DNA from 3 places in the Dyadobacter sp. HNCC25DJ184 genome. Region 3 is predicted to be linked to each of the others. Evidence: riboswitches for the same ligand, from Rfam matches in the RefSeq annotation. Region 3 holds a riboswitch; each other region holds the start of a gene.
What was found. Region 3 has a riboswitch for cobalamin ahead of metE (5-methyltetrahydropteroyltriglutamate--homocysteine S-methyltransferase). Riboswitches for the same ligand answer to the same signal wherever they lie in the genome.
Positions count from the first base shown of each region.

Region 1: another riboswitch for cobalamin. It lies ahead of AC1XUD_RS21045 (ABC transporter substrate-binding protein); the one in region 3 lies ahead of metE (5-methyltetrahydropteroyltriglutamate--homocysteine S-methyltransferase).
Region 2: another riboswitch for cobalamin. It lies ahead of AC1XUD_RS08600 (TonB-dependent receptor plug domain-containing protein); the one in region 3 lies ahead of metE (5-methyltetrahydropteroyltriglutamate--homocysteine S-methyltransferase).

Region 1 covers NZ_JBXHAQ010000015.1:147,274-154,350, forward strand. Annotated here, with positions in the region: gene AC1XUD_RS21035 (ABC transporter ATP-binding protein) at 1-282, opposite strand, end outside; gene AC1XUD_RS21040 (iron chelate uptake ABC transporter family permease subunit) at 285-1,328, opposite strand; gene AC1XUD_RS21045 (ABC transporter substrate-binding protein) at 1,352-2,569, opposite strand; cobalamin riboswitch at 2,600-2,787, opposite strand; gene AC1XUD_RS21050 (cation:proton antiporter) at 2,981-5,152, opposite strand; gene AC1XUD_RS21055 (carbonic anhydrase) at 5,184-5,972, opposite strand; gene AC1XUD_RS21060 (ligase-associated DNA damage response DEXH box helicase) at 6,259-7,077, shown strand, end outside.
Region 2 covers NZ_JBXHAQ010000004.1:395,479-402,555, forward strand. Annotated here, with positions in the region: gene AC1XUD_RS08585 (DEAD/DEAH box helicase) at 1-1,042, shown strand, start outside; gene AC1XUD_RS08590 (tetratricopeptide repeat protein) at 1,112-1,855, shown strand; gene AC1XUD_RS08595 (YncE family protein) at 1,931-3,016, opposite strand; gene AC1XUD_RS08600 (TonB-dependent receptor plug domain-containing protein) at 3,062-4,933, opposite strand; cobalamin riboswitch at 5,031-5,235, opposite strand; gene AC1XUD_RS08605 (DMT family transporter) at 5,341-6,249, shown strand; gene AC1XUD_RS08610 (EthD family reductase) at 6,798-7,077, shown strand, end outside.
Region 3 covers NZ_JBXHAQ010000007.1:24,486-31,562, forward strand. Annotated here, with positions in the region: gene metE (5-methyltetrahydropteroyltriglutamate--homocysteine S-methyltransferase) at 1-2,140, opposite strand, end outside; cobalamin riboswitch at 2,391-2,603, opposite strand; gene AC1XUD_RS12195 (acyltransferase family protein) at 2,902-4,128, shown strand; gene fumC (class II fumarate hydratase) at 4,413-5,813, shown strand; gene AC1XUD_RS12205 (glycoside hydrolase family 95 protein) at 5,963-7,077, shown strand, end outside.

The DNA.
Region 1 (7,077 bases), on a different contig from region 3:
GTCAGTTAATACCATACTCAGTCTCAGCGCAAGCTCATCTGGCCTGGTGTCCGACACGGACCTTCCACAGATTTTTACTTCCCCGGAAAGAGGGTTTTGAAGTCCTGATAACGTCCGCATCAACGTTGATTTTCCGGCTCCATTGGGCCCGAGCAAACATATTAGCTGTCCTTTGGAAATGCTCAAATTCAAATCCTTGATAACCCAATCGCGTTTTGCGTCGGTATGGCGATATCCTATCGAAAGTCCATATGTCGTTAATAATGCCGTGTCTCCGTTCATGGCTAACTTTGTTTCAGGCGTTGGAGGCGAACGATAACCCAAATCACAACAGGTGCACCGATTAGCGATGTGATGACATTGATAGGCAATACCGAAGTTTCTCCTGCCGATTGAGATAAAATATCACATATCAGCATCAAAGAGACAGCCAGTAAACAGCACCCTGGAATCAGTATTTTATGATCCGAAGATTTTAATATAGTTCTGGCCAAATGCGGAACTGCGATTCCGATAAAACCGATTGGGCCACAAAATGCCGTAATACTTCCGGTCAATATGCTAGTGCTAAACAAAATCAGCAGTCTTGATTTTCTGATAGATAGCCCCATTGTTCGAGCATAATTCTCTCCTAAAAGCAACGCATTCAAAGATTTGGAAGCAGCAAAAGACAGTATCAAACCCAGCAAAACGATCAATACAAGGACATATAATTGTTCGCCAGAAACGCCGCCCAGAGAGCCGAAAGTCCACATAATATACTCCTGGAGCTGTTCGGGTGCGCTGAAATATTGCCATATACTCACAATTGACAACGTAATGGCGCCGACCATAATGCCGACAATTAGTAAGATGACATTGTCACGAACACGTCTCGATATCAATAGAATAACCATCAATACGCCAGCTGAACCACAGGAAGCCATTAATATGACCAGCCAACTTCCAGAAATACCCAATTCCCGGATCGTGAATATCCCTGAGCTCGCTCCTCCCAACATAATCACGGCCACGCCTAAAGCAGCTCCGGCGGTGATCCCCAGTTCGGAAGGACCAGCCAACGGATTTCTGAATAATGTCTGCATCTGCAGCCCGCTAACAGATAATGCGCTTCCTGCCAAAACGGCTGTAATGGCTTTTGGAATTCTGATTTTTTCAATGATCAAAGTCCATGCAGTGTTAGTATGATCTCCCGCGAAAATGATCGAAAACACATCCTTCACAGGAATGCCGACGGAGCCCGTCAGAATATCCGCACCAAAGCATAACAGCGCCAATATCAATAAGATAAGGAGCTGGAGTTGATGAAAAATACCATTTCGTTGCATGACTTGGGTCAAAATCGTGGAGCCTATCGGATCTGTTTATAATATACGAGCTGGTGGTCTGGCAGAAGATCAGGGTGAAGAATTTTTATCAGATCCGCCAAAACTACTTCCGGCTCCATCATGCCTGATTCGAAAAAATCGTTGGATCCGGCGGCATTCACTTTGTTATTGTAGCTATAAATACTCCCGCTCTTGAAAGCCTTGAAATCGCTGTAGCGAGAATCCATCTGGAGAATACTGTGCCTGGTATCCATCGGGTTAAAACCCACATTTAACCATGCGTCGGCGGTCAGTGCATATGGATAAATGGCTTCAAAATTGAGAGAAAAACTGCCGGTCCCGGTCTCTTTTGTCCATGGATAAGCTCCTCCGGAATCGATAAAAAAGGCAGTCATGTAGTTTTGTCCCGAAGGCAGATACCAAGTGTCTTTAGTGTTCAGACCAGATAATATTGTAGGTTTTGATTTTGACTGAGCAGCGAGTTTTTGAAGCTTCTGATATTCGGTCTCTATTTTTGCGAATTTTGTGTTGACAAGTTCTTCTTTGTTAAGCAAAACAGCCATCAGTTTCACCCATTCGGCTCGTGCAAGTGGAGTGGATTCGCCCCATTCAGAATTGGAGAGCACCGGTATTTCCGCTTGTTTCAATACGGGATAATTTTCCTTTTGAGCACCCGGACTTCCCATTACCATAAACAGATCGGGATGCAGGGATATCAGTTTTTCCTGATTGATACCGTTGTTTTTACCAATTCCCGCAATTTTCCCTTCTTTGATCAGATTCACAACGGTAGGGGAATATACATATTGAAGATCTCCCAATCCGGTGAGGATATTTTCTGCTTCCAGAAATTTTAACATTCCGATATGCATCGATGACATGGCGATCATACTTCGAATCGGAATCTCGATCAATTGGCGACCTGTATACCCTGCCGGCCGTTCAGTTCCCCGTTCGAGCAATATATACTTGACTGTATCAGCAGATTTGGCGAAAGGGTTGATAATATCCACCAGTTTATATTTGTCAAAATATTTGACAGTGAATCCTTTAGCGTGCGTTATTTTAACCTGTTCTTTGTAAAAATCCGTGGTTTTTTCTTCCGGATTTTGGGATTTAGTTTGTGACTGGCATCCGGCCAGAATCGAAGATATCAGGAATATGGCAATGACAAAACCTGATGCCACTTTTCGAAAATGAGCATTCTGGCCGTTATTCGACCGTGATTCTTGTAAGATCATAAATTTCAGTCGCCTTTCCTCCGAAAGCAATGATTAAAGTGTTTGCAGGCAGGTCTTCTGACTTCTCCCGTGGCTGACAGCCTTCCCATTTTTTCAACAGTGGCATATATAGTCAGTCATTTTTAAAGGAGTTACAGCAGCGGAGACTGTTCCGGATTTTCACCGGTATTCCCTTTTAACGTAAAAACAGTTTTACGGCCATGGGGCAAAGGTAATTGTTTAGGTGTTAGGTTTCAGTTCTCAGGGGTTAGTTTTACATGTATTGAAATAATCATATCGACCTTTCAGGCTTTTTCAAATCGAGTAATTGACAAATTATAGGCTATATCATTTGGCGAAATCCCGAAGAGATGAAAAATGGCTCTGGCGCCCCTTCCCCCCTTCTTCCCTTTCCTCCATTGTCCTTAATAATCAATTCCCCGGCCTCCAGATATTCTTCAGCTTCCCACCTGTTTTTTCCAGCTGGCTGATTCCCTGTTGAAAAAGCTCGCCGGTTCTTTCAAATTCATTGATTGGGCTTGATGAAAACTCGGACTGAAGTTCTGGGTATATCAGTAAATAGTTATAGCGATCAAAATATTTGGCCAGGTGACGTGGTACGTCGTTGAGTTTGGGATGGAAGCTAACGTTCCCCGGGCGCGCTGAAATGACAATGAACAAATCTTCCTTCTGCACCTCGCGAGACAAGATCAGAAAATCGCTCCAATTGTTGAAAACGGTATATTTTGCATCCGGCCCCTTATTGTCCTGCTGATATTGATTAATTGTTTTTAACGTATTTTTTGTGCTGAAAAAATGAATATCTGAATCAAGTTGTTTAGAAATTGTTATTACACGTTCCATCAAAATCTGGAAGGAAGGCTCGTATTCCAACTTATCTGAGCACACGACGGTCATGTTACGAACTGTATTCAAGGGCTGCATACCATGAATCAGGTATACGATCTGAGGACATTTATCGAGCAATTTCTGAGATTTAATTCCTGTCGCCGAGAGTCCGGATAATTCATGAGAATCTTGCCCAAGCACCACTTCATGGATCCTTTTTTCTTCCAGTGTGTGCTGGATTCCGGAAACAAAATTGACATCATATCGAATCAGAGGGGTCAGAATTACGTCCGTGGCCGCGGCAATACTCACCATCTTATTCTGATAAGTTTTGAGACGCCGCTCCTCGCTTTCGCGATCCAGTGTATCGGAACTGATTACTGACAGTGCAAAGACGTTGCTGTCCATTTTTTTGGGATGCATCAACAATGTCAGCTCAATCATCGAATCGATGGTAGATTCTTTCGATGCAGCAATGAGCGTATTTCTGGAATCGGTATTACTTGCCTCACGGTCACCATCCTCCTGCTCCTGTGCCAACTTCGCAGAAGCTTGTCCGGTTGCAAAGGATGCAATGGAACAGGTAATTAAAATCATGATAAGACAGCCATTCAGGACGTCTTCGTTGAGCAGGCGGATCGGCTCACCCATTTCGTTTTGCCCTAAAATGATATTATATCCTACCAAAACTGTGGCCAAGGTAGCAGCGGCCCGCGCTGAACTTAATCCGAACATCAGATTTCGCTCGTTTTTGTTCAAGCTAAAAGTCTTTTGTCCGATCCAGGCAGCGATATATTTGGATATCAAAGCCGCCAAAGTCATAATTCCAGCCACTTTTAATGCTTCGGCGCTTTTGAAAAGTACCTTTAAATCCACCAACATACCTACACCAATCAGGAAGAAAGGAATGAAAAGCGCATTGCCCACGAAATCGATTCGGTTCATTAACGGAGAATGGTGCGGGATTAATCGGTTTAATGCCAGTCCAGCTAAAAATGCACCAATAATACCCTCAATTCCAGCTAGTTCTGCCAAAAATGCGCCAAGGAACACCAATGCCAGCACGAAAATATATTGGGATATGTTGTCATCAAACCGCTTGAAAAACCATCTCGCGATAATTGGAAAAACAAACCAGACGATCAGTGCAAAAACCACAACGGAAACCCCGAGCTGTATCCAGAAAGCCTGATTGATTTCCCCCTGACTCATACGGGCAATAACAGCCAGTACCAAAAGTGAAAGGATATCGGTGATGATTGTCCCGCCAACTGCTATAGTCGCTGCTTTTGTTTTATGCACGTTATATCGCGCCGCAACGGGATAGGCGATCAACGTATGAGAAGCGAGCATACTTCCGAACAGCACACTGGTGATCAATGGGAAATCAAGTATATAATATGCTGCGGGCGAAGCGACTAGCATCGGAAATGAAAAAGTGAACAGCCCGTATATAAAGCTGTTTTTACTGTTCTTTTTGAACTCTTTCATATCAATTTCCAGGGCTGCCAGAAACATGATATAGATCAGGCCCACCGTTCCGAAAAGCACAATACTACTGTCACGCCGCAAAAGATTCAGCCCATGTTCGCCGATGACAACGCCGGCTAGTATAAGCCCGATCACATATGGAACTCCGATTTTATTTAAAAGAATGGGGACGAAAAGGATAATGAACAATACCAGTGAGAAGATCAACACAGGGTTGCTCAAAGGCAATTGAAACATGGTTTCCGCATTTAATAATATAGTCATGCGTTCTGATTTGAGTGTTTTTGAGGGAAGGTTAGTCGAGCAGTTTTACAGTACCGTCCGCATTATATATCGCACTTTTGATGACGATCTTGCCGCTTGATTCGAGGGACTTTAGCATGGGGCTAAGGGTTAGAATCTGATTGGCTGAAAGTTTAGCCTGGTTTTGAGCGATTTGACTGATATAGTTTTTGTTTGCTGACGACCGATCTGCAAATTCCTGGGTGGTGTTCATCGCTTTGGCTAGTTCCTCATTGATGATCCCGAAATTGTCGGTCTGCACATGATCACATGCAGCTCCAATGATACGACTGGTGCCGTTCGCCAACACGACGATCACTTTTGTGCCGCTGTAATTAACCGCATATTCCATTACAGCTACGAGCTTTTGATTCAGCAGACAGGCGGGACTCGCCATTTGCACAAACATGGATTCTCTCATGTCAAAAATCTTTTCCGGAGATTGTGCAAGGTCGATATCGGTAAGCAGCAGAAACGGCTTTTTGCGGACAAGGCTGTCCGGAATATCATATATTGAATTGACCACAAAGCCGGTTCGCTGGCGAGCCCGTTCGTGGCCGGTGATCAAAGCAGACAAAACATTTTTAGCTCCGTTCTGATATACGGAATCAAGGGTGCTGTTGAAAATGGAAATCGCTGATTCGGCAGCAATAGAGTCGCCGGAAACGGAGTCGGAAGTACTTGCTGAAAGCGAGTCTGTTTCGATTTCTGTCTGGTTGTTTTGATCTTTTTTACAGGAAATAAATGCGCTGACACACAGCAAAATGGCAATATGAAAAAGAATTGTGCGGAAGTTAATCATGGTTGATTTTGAGATGAAGAATGTTTGATGATTTTGAAGTTCAACTGTAATGTACAAAAACGAACCCGGAATTGTAATATTTTTCTAATAAAAGCTTGCCAATAGAGGGGCGTGTTTACGATGGGTTGCAAAATCTATGGCAGGATTTTTGTTCAAAATTGATAAATGCTGGAATGATCTTGTGAAATTGTAATCTGTTGGTTTTAATGGTTAATTGCATTACCAAAAAATGAATATCAGATAGTAAATCGGGCCGATCAAATTGACAAAATCTAAAGGATATAAAATGGCGGAGGCCTGGTTTCGGTCGAAGGGCTGGAAGTGGGCTGAGTTTCAGAAAGACGCGGCGGAGGCATACCTTACCGGAAAAAGTGGCCTTGTCAATGCGCCAACGGGAAGCGGCAAAACCTATTCGTTGTGGGTCCCTTTTTTGATCAGATATATTAATTCAATTCCCCCGAAAAAGGCGGAACGAATAAAAGGTGTTCAGATTTTATGGATCACGCCGTTGCGGGCACTGTCAAAAGACCTCCACCGGAATATGGAAACGGCGGCGTTGGAGATGAATTTGCCGCTCCATGTCGGAATAAGAACTGGCGATACAGGGACGAAAGAACGGAACAGCCAGAAAAAGCAATTACCTGAGGCATTGCTGATTACGCCCGAAAGTCTTCATCTTCTTTTTACCCAAAAAAACAGCACCGAGTTATTCAAAAATCTGCACACGATAGTAGTGGACGAATGGCATGAACTAATGGGAAGCAAGCGCGGAACTCAAACCGAGTTAGCGTTGGCAAGACTCAGGAGTTTATGTCCTAACTTACAGATATGGGGTATTTCGGCAACGATCGGAAATCTGGATGAGGCTCGGAAAGTTTTGCTTGGAATTAATCTCGACGAGGAAAAATCAGTCACGATTAAGTCCGGTATTGAGAAAAAGATAGAAGTGGAAAGTATACTCCCTGGCAAAATTGAAACCTTGCCGTGGTCGGGATATATGGGAGTACGGTTGATTGATGAAGTAGTGAAAGTTGTAAATAAGAGCACTACAACGCTGATTTTTACCAATACCCGGTCGCAAACGGAGATATGGTACCGGACAATT
Region 2 (7,077 bases), on a different contig from region 3:
TACTGATATCCGGACGGTGGCATTATATGGTGGCGTTGGCCCGAAAACCCAGATTGAGGGTATTCAAAAAGGCGTGGATATCATTGTTGCCACACCGGGCCGATTGATGGATCTTTATTTAAGGGAAGAAGTCTTTTTCAAACAGCTCAATACGCTTGTGCTTGACGAAGCGGATAAAATGCTGGATATGGGCTTTATGCCACAGATCCGGCGATTGCTGGAAGTTGTTCCAAGAAAACGTCAAAACTTGTTGTTTTCAGCCACATTTGCGGAAAAAGTAGAACGCTTTTCCTATGAATTCCTGGAATTCCCGACGCGTATTGAAGTAACGCCTCAATCGACTACGGCCGAGATGGTGGAACAGGTGTTATATGAATTGCCGAACTTCAGAACAAAAATCAGCTTACTGTCGCTCTTGTTGCAAGACAAAGAGGCCTATACAAGAGTATTGATTTTTACCAGAAGCAGAGAGGTTGCAGGGAATGTTTATAACTGGTTGGTTAATACTGTGATACCTGAAGGTCAAATTCGTGTCATTCATGCGAACAAGGGCCAAAACACACGTATAAATGCCATGGACGCTTTTCGCGAGGGAAATGTTCGTGTAATGGTGGCAACGGATGTTGCCTCTAGGGGGATAGACATTACGCAGGTAAGTCATGTGATTAACTTTGATGTGCCGCTGATATATGAAGACTATGTGCACCGAATCGGGAGGACTGGTCGCGCTAACCAGATCGGAAAGGCGATTACCTTTCTGACAATTGCTGACGAATATCATATAAAGAAAATAGAGAAAATAATCCGGATGGAGATTCCGAGGCTGGAGTTGCCTGATAATCTGGACATTCTGGCTACTCCCAAAGAAGAAAACAAAGAAATGCTTCGAGAAATAGACAATCAAAAGAAGAAAGAGGATCCCACTTTTCTGGGTGCATTTCATGAAAAAAAGAAAATATACAGACCACAACAAGTAAAAACCTCGCCAAAGTCGTCTTCTCGCTCTAGAAAAATGGCTGCTGGGCGAAGTAAGAAGAGATAAAGCAATACTATCTTAATATTTCCGTTTAAATTGAACAGTAGAATGCCTTTATCCCACAGTGAACGTTGTATGAAAAAGTCTGTTATTTGGTTGGTTTTACTGGTTCCTGCATTGGGCTATGCGCAAAATACGCATTTGGCCAGTGTAAGTTCGGCACCTGCAAGCGATACCAATATTGCACAAAAAACGCCTTTGGACCTGAAAGAGAGGCGTATTCTTCCCTTATTTGGAAATGTTAGCAAAAGTTCAGAGCAAATAGATGAAGAGATTCGCTTTCTGAGTGAATGTGACAAATCCTTTGCCACACGAACTGAGGCCAGTTCTTTTTTTGCCACCCGTGCCTGGGAATATTTACAGGAAGGTGCCTTAGATACAGCTTGTTACAGATTCAATCTGGCTTATCTTCTCAACGACAAGAACGTGGAAGCATACTGGGGATTGGGAGTGGTATCATATCAGCGCGAGGACTGGATCCGTGCGAAAGAAATGCTCTCAAAAGGGGTTAACATCCAGGGAGACAATGTGCCTTTACTGGTGGATCTTTCTACAGTTGATATGAAGCTATATAGCTTAACGAAGAGACCGGAGGAGCTGGATGAAGCAAAAAATCTGTTGGTTCATGCCACCGAAGTTGATTCAACTTATGCCCTGGGACAATACAATCTGGCGTCGGTTTACTACAATACGGGCGAGTTTGATAAATCCTGGCAACATCTTCATAAGGGAAGAATGCTGGATTTCCAACAAATTAGTTTTGATTTTATCGACCAATTGAAAGCGAAAATGCCTGATCCGCAAGGATTTTTCAAATAAAATATACAATATCCAGAAACAGAAAAGGCTCCTACGGGAGCCTTTTCTGTTTTATAAATTCATGGCTAATAGATACTATCGGAAATAGAATCCTGTTGGTACAACACCTACTTTTACAGAATCTACAACCGAACCATCTGTCCTATATCTCACGGCATATCCGGCTTGAGTGTAGGAAGGGGTTACTCCTGCGTAAAGCAATCCCTGCGCCGGATCAACCGCCAATCCGGAGAACAGCCGATTGATCACGGGAGTGGTCAAACTAATGGCGGTGTCGTTCGTTCCGAACTTATAAGTTGCTCCATGTGCATTATAGTTAGAATCGTAAGAAGTAAGTGTGAAGAACACAGTCTTTTTGTCTGCGCTCAACGCATAATTCCCTGCCGATTTGCTCGGATCAGTTCCGATATCCAGCGTACCTTCAATTTGATTGTCTGAAGGATTGATACGATATGCTTTAATTCCGGCACCAATCCACAATTTATTGTCGGCATCAATTCCGATTGGTGTCGGAGCTCCGCCGGCAGTAGTAATGTTTGTTTCAACAGCATCAGTAGTCGTGTTGATGACAGCTAACGAATTGGAAGACCCGTATGACGTTTTACCCACATATGCCTTACCGCTAAAAACTACGATATTTTCCGGCCCTCCCGGTATGGCGATTTTGCTTGTCACTTTCTTTGAAGCGAGATCAATTACAGCCACATAGCCTGTTGAATAGGAATAATCTGCGTTGGTTCCCCAGCAAGAAACATATGCCTTGGTTCCACTAACACCAACCACTTCACGTGGATTTTCAATATCCGGCGCGGCGATAGTTCCCAAAGTTTCGAATGTGTTAGGATCGACCAGCTGTACTTTGTCAAGTCCTGCAGCCGAATTATCTACAAGAATAATACCGTACGATCCTGTAACAGTATATCCCTGGGCTCCACCAGCAAATGGAGCTCCATTTACAGAATTGAATACATCTGCATTCAGAGCAGTTAGTTCGCGGGTGAAGAACGAAATTGCTCCATTATTTTGCGAAAAGTTTCCCTCATTAATTACAAAAACTCCTTTTGCAAAATCCCCTTCCGGCTCCGGATCGCTCTGGCTACAAGACCAGGCTACAAATGACAATGCGGTGAGTGAAAGGATCTTAACTAATTGTTTTTTCATGATATAGATAATTGTACTGATTATTGATTCGTAATTATGGGTGATTTAAGATTTTCGAAAACTCACGACGGCACTTATCGCAAAACTCCTTCCGGGCATTGCGTTGCCTCTCACACTCTGATAAAACGTATTGGTGATATTGTTAATTTGCCCTCCCGTCTGCAAATTTATCTTGTTGAAAACAAAGGTGGTTTCAACCAAAACATTGACCAAACCGTAACTTTTTAGAAAAGTCGTATTATCGAAAGTGGTATATCTTTTGCTGCTGGACTGCGTCTGAATCGTCAGCTTAAGCGTTTTAAACTGAACGTCAGCAGTTGCTCCAAGATTGTGAAATGGCACAAAGGGCAATTGGTTTCCTACAATGTCAACTGAATAATTGTCGTAGGCCTTTTCCTGCACAGTTTTGGTGAAACTATAGAAAGCACTTAGTCCAGTTTTCCAATCATTCTCCCGCAACGACCAACCTGCCTGAACTTCAATTCCCTTTGCCAAAACCTGCTGAAGGTTTTCAACGTGAAAGTTTTTGGCCGGGTTCCAGTAAGTCCAGTCCTTAACCCTGTTGTGATATGCCGTCAAAGATGTTGTTAAAACCTGATTATTCGAGATTTCATATTTGTCTTCCAGTCCAACCTCCTTATTCCACCCGGATTCCGGCCGAATGTCCGGATTTCCAAGCTCACTCCAATATCGTTCATTCAATGTTGGAGAACGGAAACTACGGGCTACAGAGCCGCGCAGTTTCAACGTATAGTCCGAGTATCTCAATAAGGTAACATCCGCTCCGAATGAAGGCGTGAGAGGCGGACTATATGCTGTAATAAAAGCTTTTCTCAAATTGGCGGAAAACACTACCCGCGATGAAATCACAAATCGGGTCAGAAAGAACATATCTGCTCTGTTTTCGGTAATCAACGGCTTTGTATAACCCTCTATTCTGGCGCGATAGTTAGTCCAGGTCGCTCCACCCCGCATATTGACTTGAATACCGCCGAAAATGGCTTGATTGAATTCGTAATCGGCGCCGTTGATATAACGGTCCGTAACGGCATGGTCCAGATTCTGATAATTTCCGCGACCGTAATCAATAATATCCCGCACCCAGGCCGATCTTGCCGAAAAACCGCTTTTTCGATATTCAAGCATGGTCCTGTATGCACTGGTTTTTGTTAATTCCCGACCAGCCGTATCGTCCGGCACCAATGTTAACTCATTATCGGCCAGCCATATATGTGCAGAAATTTCATCCCCGCTTTTGGACTTGAAAAACATATCATGAACAAGTCCTTTTTGAAAAGTCTCTGAAGGCAAAACAGGGGTATTGTTTCTCTCTTTATATCCGAAATGATTGACCAGTCCGCTATAATTAAGAGCGGTTTTTCCGGAAAACGTCCATTCTTCGCTGATTTTAGCTCCATATCCCGCTCCAGCCTGAAACTGATGATTGAGAAAGCTATCGAACTGTCCGCCACCATAAACCTTGAAATCTGTAGAAGTGGCCCCGCTTCCCAATAAAATACTTCCGCCCACGGCATCACTTCCCAACAAACTGGCCGACGAGCCATATTGCACTGCTAATTTGTCAAAAGCAGCGACCGGGATCGTCGAAAAATCCGTTTGACCCAAGGATGGAGAATTGATATTCACACCATTCCAAAGCACCGCTGTATGATTTGACGAAGTGCCACGAAACGACACAGTACTGAGTTGCCCCGGTCCATAATTCCGAAAAACGATCGGTGAGTTATATTGCAACAGGTCGCTGATATTCTGAAACCTGAATTGCTTCAGAATCGTAGAATCGACGGTCTGAACTTTCAACCCGGCCATATATTTTTGAGTTGAAAAACCCTTGACATTGACCGTATTGAGCCATAAAGTATCCTTTTGAGCGAACGCCGAAAACGACAGGCACATCAAAAAAGTCGTATGACAGCACACGCGTAAGGTGACACCAAATCTCAAAACCAAACGATTGAATTGCGAATAACAGGTACACCTTTCCTCCGAAGGAACATACACGATTTTAGTGGCAGGTCTCCTGGCTCGTCTTTTGTTACCTTGCCTTCCCATCTGGATACCCTTCAAGTGGCTTGCGGATTGATAACAATTCTGTTCAGACTTACAGTTGCGGGGACAGCTTCGGTTTTACACCGTATTCCCTATTAAGCCATTTCGTCCCCGACAGGGACTTAGGCACCAACGTGACAAAGGTAGTCAATTTGCATCATTTGTAGCCCGAGCAACAACTCGATTTATCAGAATTGTATGGATCAAAAGGATATCTTTGCAAAAAAGACCCCCATTTGGCCTCCCTATTTACCATGCGAAATTCTGTTTCAGCTTCTCAAAAAGGCATTATTTTAATGCTGGGAGCTGCATTTTTCTTCGCGCTTACTTCGGCAATATCAAAATGGCTTGGAAAAGAATTTCACACCGCAGAATTGGTTTTTTTCAGGAATATCGTCGGCGTCATTTTTATTGCCGCGAGCGTGAGAAGACGACCTTTTGAACAAAAAACTGGTGGAAAATTTGGCTTGCTTGTTTTCCGTGGCGTTGTCGGAACGTTGTCCTTATACATGCTTTTTTATGCCATTCAGGTCTTGGGATTGGGGCGAGCATCGACTTATCAATATACCTACCCTATCTTTCTGGCACTTTTTTCCTGGATGTTTATTGGTGAAAAACTGAATAGTAAAGAATGGATCGCGATATTTATTGGTTTCGCAGGAATACTATTCATTTTCCGTCCGGATTTGTCGATGTCTTTGCAAGACCACGCGCTTGGTCTGGGAAATGCATTATTGACTGCGGTTTCCTATTTATCCATTCGCCAACTTGGACAGATTTATGACACACGCGCCATCATTCTTTCATTTATGCTCAGCGGTATATTGATGCCGGTTCTATCCATGCTGGTCGGTACCTACTTTCCTATGCCTGCGCTGAGTTTTCTGATAGGAACCTTCCGCTGGCCGCAAAATATTGGTCAATGGGCAGGGCTGACTGCGTTCGGTTTAACCGCCTTGATGGGACAAAAAATGCTCACTCAGTCTTTCACCTTCGACAAAGCCGGAAGGGTTGCAGCTGTCGGCTATTCCAATATCCTGTTTTCTACACTGCTGGGCTTAATGATGGGTGAAGCTATACCAACTACTTTCATGCTCATCGGAATGACACTCATCGTCGCTGGCGGTGTGTTGATATCGATCTCTAAAACAAAAATATCCTAGCCCGTCTTTCTGCAATTCTTTGTTTGAAAATCGCTTTTCAATCATATCTACTTTTCTCTAAAAAAGAGATTTCAAAAACCATCAATCACTCAATATTTGTCACCTTAAATTATTTAGGAAATAAATATACCAATAAATAATTGTTTGTAGAATATTACATTATTTAGTCTATATTTATTCGTAAAATGGTCACAAATATTATTGATTTTCCATTATTAGAATCCACCTCTTAATCCGATTAAATTTTAGAAATACGAGACAAAAAACTTTAATAAAGTAACTGATATATAGCTTCTGTAACTATATATATGAAGATTTATGACTTGTTAGGAGTTGAGAAAAATCTGGCATTTTGTCACTAATAATATATTTAGTTGACTAATTATTTTTCCTACAATTTTCGAAACAAGCCAGATCCTGTTAATCAGAAATAGAAAAGGAATTAATAGACTTGAGTTACATACTAAATTGAATTAAACAACAGAGTCAACAACTGCAAACCCTCCTTTATCGTTGAAGTTTCTCCATACCTCAAACCCTTATTTCATATGATCTGCCTCACTGTTCTTTATCCCAAAACCGCAAACAGTAATTTCGATCTTGATTATTACCTCGCCAGGCATACGCCTCTTGTTAAACAACGATTAGGGCCAATGGGATTAACCGGCATTGACCTCGAACAGGGTATTGCCGGAGCGGCTCCGGACAGCCCTCCAGCATATGCCATGATTGCAAGATTGAATTTTGAAAACATAGAAGCGCTTCAAAACGCACTGGCGACTCATGGAGCCGAGCTTCTGGGCGACATCCCAAAATTCACGGATGTAG
Region 3 (7,077 bases):
GAACGCGTGGAGAGTGAATATCATATACCCCCGGCCCTATTTCGTTCGGGTAGTTGTAGTTGGCGAAAGCACCCAGCAACTCCATTTGCGATCTCGAGGTTTCAATCGTGATCACATCTGCATCCATCGCCGCGATGGAATCGATGATATCATTGAATTCGGAATAGCACATATGGGTATGAATCTGTGTCCGGTCGGCTACTCCGGCAGCGCTTAAGCGAAACGCGTCAACCGCCCACTTCAGATATGCCTTCCATTCCGATTTCCGTAATGGTAATCCCTCGCGGATCGCTGGCTCATCAATTTGAATCACTTTGATTCCCGCTTTTTCCAGATCAACGACTTCATCACGAATCGCAACAGCAATCTGGAATGTGGTATCTTTTCTTGGCTGATCGTCACGCACAAAAGACCATTGCAATATTGTGACCGGCCCGGTGAGCATTCCTTTTACCAATTTATCAGTGTTTGCCTGCGCAAAAGCAGACCAGCGAACGGTCATAGGTTTTAATCGCTCCACATCACCAAATATAATCGGCGGCTTCACGCAACGGCTACCATAACTTTGCACCCATCCATTTTGAGTAAATACAAAACCAGATAAGTTTTCGCCAAAATATTCAACCATATCATTGCGCTCAAACTCTCCGTGAACCAACACATCAATATCCAGATCTTCCTGCCAGCGAAGCGATTTCACAATCTCCTCCTCAATTCTGCTTTCATACTCACTTTGACCTAAAACCCCTTTTTTCAAACTGGCACGTAGCTGCCGCACTTCATCTGTCTGAGGAAAAGATCCGATGGTTGTTGAAGGAAAAAGCGGCAACTGAAGCTTTTCAAGCTGAATTTGCTGACGAACCGGAAACTCATGCTCTCTTTCAAAATCGCTCGGTTGAACTGACGCAACACGCGATTTTACAGCAGGTTTATGAATTAAAATGGAAGACTTCCGACTTTCGATTGCGTCCTGATTTGATATAAATAAATCATTGTTCAGATGACCTTTACCTGCCAATTTTGAAAGTGCTACCACCTCAGTCAGCTTCTGTTTCGCAAACGCCATCCAGTTTTTGATCTCCGGAGTAAGAACCGAAGAATCTTTTTCCAGATCAAGGTCATGAGGTGAATGCAGAAGAGATGATGATGGTGCTACTATTACTCGCTTTTCTCCCAAAACTCCAGCCGCAAGTTCGATATGCTGCAAAGATTTACGGAAGTTATTTTTCCAGATATTCCGGCCATCTACAACACCTACCGACAGCAGTTTGCCAGAATTGACAAAATCAGCATTTCTCAGAATGGCAGGTAACGTTTCCGGCCCACGAGTTACATCAATATGCAACGCCGCGACTGGCAAACCTACCGCCGTGGAAAGGTTATCGGCCAGCTCCCCAAAATAACTGGCTACCAATATCTTCAACTGGGGAACTGCCTCCTGAATTTGGGCATAACTGCTTTCCAAAGCCAGCTTTTCTCTGTCCGTCAAATCCAAAACCAGACATGGCTCATCCAACTGCACCCAAAGCGCGCCACGTTGCGAAAGCTCTTTCAGAATATCAATGTATACGGGAAGCAGGCTGTCCAACAGATCAATTCTGTCAAAACCTTCCTCTTTTTCTTTACCTAAAAGCAGATAAGTAACTGGTCCGATCAAAACCGGCTTGGTCAATACCCCTTTTTGCCGAGCGTCTTCAAATTCAAGGATAACCTTATCTGAATATCTCTTAAACGCTTGTCCCTGAACAAATTCAGGAACGATATAGTGGTAATTGGTATCAAACCATTTAGTCATTTCCATAGCCTTGATATCCAGCCCCTCCCGCTGAACACCGCGCGCCATTGCAAAGTAAAGATCCAGTTCGCGATTAGACTTACCATCAATCAACTGATGATATCTCTCTGGAATCGCACCCACCATCAGCGACATATCCAGCACCTGATCATATAACGAAAAATCGTTTGAAGGGATCAGATCAATTCCTTCCTGCTGCTGAAGCTCCCAATTGCGGTGACGAATCACACGCGCTGTTTCATATAACGCTTCTTTACTGATTTTGCCAGCCCAAAACTGTTCACTGGCTTTTTTCAACTCTCTCTGGCTCCCCACCCGTGGGTAACCCAAAATTTGTGATAACATAAGATTGTGTTTTAACTGATAAAAAATACAACCCTTGGAAACACCCAACCCGTCCTTTCTGAATTTTGAATTGGTGAATGCGTGCATGCACGCAAGACCACATCTTGTTCAAATAAGTACTATTAATGGACTGTCTTGCTCCCGAACTGAAGCGAGCCAGATAGCATGAATATATGCAAATAATATCCATGCGTTTTGACCAATAAAATTTGTAAAATCAATACTTGACATTACCCCGCTCGTGAGGGTGAGGCCATTGAGGATAGAGGCAAGTCTCCTGACTTGTACCATTTTTACCGCCCTTCTCGCTAAAAGCAATGGGACACGAGGGTAAAAACTTTGCCGGTATATGACGGCTAGGCACTTACAGTAGCACGACTGTCCGTGAGTTTCACACGGTTCCTTTTTAATTTCTGCTTTGGATGAGGGCTCCAAGCCAAAAACCACTACCCCGATTGACGGGTGTTCTCAAAGAACAGTACAAAGGTAACAGTCTACAAAGAGACTTGACTAACTAGATCTGATTTAAGTGGAGACGGGCAGAAAACTATTCCCAAAGAGATAGAATATCTTTTTTGAGGTAAAATATTCACCGAAAAAAATTGACCTGCTAATGACGAACACGCCAACTCGTCAGTCTCAACCCCGATATAGTTTTTTTTGAATCTACACCACCCTTGTAGTTCAGAGAATGGCTACGACAAAGAATTCAATTCATCAAACACACTACTTAAGGCCTCGTCTTCAACCTCAACCTGTCGATGAGCCGACCCCTATCCATGACACTGAATATCCTCTTTATTCTTTTACTCGTCACCTCCACTACAATCTGCATCTTACTGGTAAAGCTATTCAATTTGGATATCGCCTTACCGACAGGCAACCGCGTGGGATGCATTGATGGTTTGCGTGGCTACCTTGCCCTAATGGTTGCCGGGACACATTACTTCAATTTCTATTTCTGGACTTCCACCGGGGAATGGACGCGAAGATCAATATTCATTGATAATTTCGGAACAGTGGCGGTGGAAGTTTTTTTCATGATCACAGGATATCTGTTTGTAACAAAAATTTTGCAGCACGCAGAACGAAACAGGAGAATAAATTGGCGAGACTTCTACCTATCAAGATTTTTCAGAATATCACCTTTGTATTTTTTTGTACTTTCTGCTACGGTTATATTTACCATGCTCAAAAGCGACTGGCGTTTGCTGGTTTCAAAAAGAACCTTCTTGAAAGAACTTTCTGACTGTGTAGTATCTATTGGACCAACCATAAACGGGGATCCCCATGCAACTTTGATCACAGCCGGGGTTACATGGACATTAAGATATGAATGGGCTTTCTACCTGTCTCTACCGATTGTTTCACTCTTCATCAAATCAAGGACTGCGATCGTGTTAGTTATTTTAGGGATAATAAGTTATGCCTTAAAAATGGAGGTCCAGGGTTTCGGTGCAATATTTCTGATTCTTTTTATTCTCGGTGGAGTTATTGCTTCTTTAACCAAAAGATATCATCACATTCTCAAGCCTGTTATGGTCTCAAATCAAATGAGTATAGTGTCCACACTTTCATTTTTTATTGCATTACTATCTTTGAATCAAACCTTCAGACCGATCGGTGAGCTCTCGGTGATATTGTTTTTTCTTCCCATTGTGTTTGGCAATTCTCTTTTTGGATTATTGAGGCTGAGGTCTTCGCTCATACTCGGAGAAATAAGCTACAGCATATACCTCATCCACGGGATTATCTTTTACATTTTTTTCACCTATTTCTTTAATCCGGATACCATGAATGGCTATATGAACGGATTTGTTTATATGCCCCCATTAATGCTATTAGCTGTATTTATCGCCTTGTTTACATATAAGTTTATTGAACAGCCATTCATACGTATGGGTGCCCAGTTAAAAAGTCAGATTCCAAGGAACAGCAACAGTTTTACCACCGACAAATCAGCGAATGACCTTGTTCGGAAAGCCTAGAAAAGAACAAATTATTTTCCAGTTGCAAATCATTCGCTGGTTCCGAACGGATCCAGTTGTATGCAATTCATATCATATTTCCGGCAATCAATTTGGCGGATTAAACGCAATACTTCTGACACTTCATATGGAAGCCAAAGAAAAAATCAACCAATTTCCCTTAATTACTGCGTAATACATCTAAACATTTATCCAAAAAAATCACCAAAAACTCCCTGCCCAACCCTAACTTTACCGGTCAATCGGAATCATACCTTTTTACCTAATACAATACGTTCGTACAAATGGAATACCGTATAGAAAAAGACACAATGGGTGAAGTGCAGGTGCCTGCACATGTATATTGGGGTGCTCAAACACAACGCTCTATCCAGAATTTCCCTATCGCTCAGGACATCAACAAAATGCCGAAAGAGATTATCAAAGCTTTCGCATATCTGAAAAAAGCTGCAGCTATCACTAACTTCGAAGCCGGTATCTTGCCGCAGGAAAAAAGTGATTTGATCGGACGAGTTTGCGATGAGATATTAACAGATCAATTAGATGATCAATTTCCGCTCGTGGTTTGGCAAACCGGTTCTGGGACGCAGTCGAATATGAACTGTAACGAGGTGATCGCCTATCGTGGACATGTTTTGCAAGGTGGAGACCTGGCTGATAAGACCAAGTTTTTGCATCCAAACGATGACGTAAACAAGTCGCAATCTTCAAATGATACTTACCCGACTGCGATGCATATCGCGGCATATAAGATTTTGGTTGACGTAACCATTCCTGGTATCACCAGACTACGCGACACCCTTAAAGCAAAAGCCGAAGCATTCCGCAGTGTTGTAAAAATCGGACGTACGCACTTTATGGATGCTACCCCGTTAACTTTGGGACAGGAGTTTTCGGGATATGCATCTCAGCTTGACCATGGTTTGCGTGCCATTCATAATACATTAGCCCACCTTTCCGAACTTGCTTTGGGTGGAACTGCCGTTGGAACGGGTATCAATACGCCAACAGGGTATTCCGAAAATGTGGCAAAACACATTGCATTGCTAACAGGTTTGCCTTTCATTACTGCTGAAAATAAATTCGAAGCCTTGGCCGCCCACGACGCTATCGTAGAGGCGCATGGTGCTTTAAAAACGGTTGCGGTAAGTTTGATGAAAATCGGAAATGATATACGTATGCTGTCATCTGGTCCGCGCTCGGGAATTGGCGAAATTCATATCCCCGACAATGAACCAGGTAGCTCCATTATGCCCGGAAAAGTAAACCCAACGCAATGTGAAGCGATGACCATGGTTGCAGCTCAGGTGATGGGAAATGATGTTGCGATCGGTATTGGTGGCTCAAATGGTCACTTCGAATTGAACGTTTTCAAACCTTTAATGGCATACAACTTCCTGCATTCTGCACGTTTGATCGGCGATGTTTGCGTTTCTTTTAATGATAACTGCGCCATCGGCATCGAGCCTTTGCATGAAAATATCAAAAAACACGTGAACAATTCACTGATGCTGGTGACTGCTTTGAATACCAAAATCGGTTATTACAAAGCAGCTGAGATCGCTCAAACCGCTCATAAAAACGGGTCAACTTTAAAGGAAACTGCGGTAGGCCTGGGATATGTAACTCCTGAGGAATTCGACGAGTGGGTAAAACCAGAAGATATGGTTGGAGACAACAAATAGCATTAGGGCAGTCGGTTTTCGGCGATCGGCTTCGGTGTAAAAGCTTGAAGTCGATAGCTGAATGCCGACAGCCGAAGTCTTAAAGCCTCCCGTTTCGGCGTGGGGCTTTTTTGTTTTATTTTGCAACAGATATTCCAAAACCTTTAATTATGAAAAAACCTTTCAATACACTTTATCTGTTTTTCAGTGTTCTGCTAATCTTGCAAGCACCGCTGTTTGCTCAAAAATCAAATTTAAAATTATGGTATGACGCGCCCGCAACCGACTGGATGACTCAGGCTTTGCCCATCGGCAACGGATATATCGGTGTGATGTTTTTTGGAGATCCTGCTGAGGAACGATTGCAGTTTTCAGAAGGGACCTTATGGGCTGGTGGAAAAAATGCCAATCCTGACTACAACTTTGGTTTGAGGAAAGATGCCTATAAAAGTCTTCCGAAGGTACGGGAACTGCTGGCCCAGGGAAAGCTTGATGAAGCACACAAACTAGCCAATGCTGAGTTGACCGGAGCAATTCACGAAAAAAAGGGAAATACTCCCAGCAGTGATTTTGGCGCTCAGCAAACGATGGGAGATCTATATGTAAAAGTTTCTCATACAGGAGATATCGCCAATTACAAACGTGAACTGGATATCAGCAAAGCAGTTGGAACGGTCACGTATTCAGCGGGAAAAGATAAGTTTGAAAGAACATTTTTCGGCAATTATCCTTCTCGTGTGATGATCTATAAATTCACGTCGACGTCGGCCGAAACTTATACCATTCGTTTCGAAACCCCGCATAAAAAGGAGTACGAAAGCTTTGAAAAAAATCAATATACCTTCGGAGGGAGTTTGAAGGACAATCATCAGGAATTCGAAACAGCATATGGAATCAAAACAGACGGCAAAACAAGTTTTGAGAATGGCATTCTGACCGTCAAAAATGCTCATACCGTAACGTTGACCCATACCGCTGCAACTGATTATCTTCTAAAGTTCCCGACTTACAAAGGGAACGACTACAGGAAACTAAACGGCCAGGTATTGACTGCTGCTTCTGGAAAGGCATATGAGGCATTGCTCAGTGAGCATCAAAAGGATTATAAAAACCTTTTCGACCGTGTTTCTCTGAAACTGGGAGATGACGCCCCGTCTGATTTGCCAACCAATCAGCGTCAAATTCAATATTATAAAGGAGCACCGGATCCCGGTTTTGAAGAATTGTATTTTCAATATGGTCGTTACCTGATGATATCGGCTTCCCGTCCGGGCACGATGCTAAT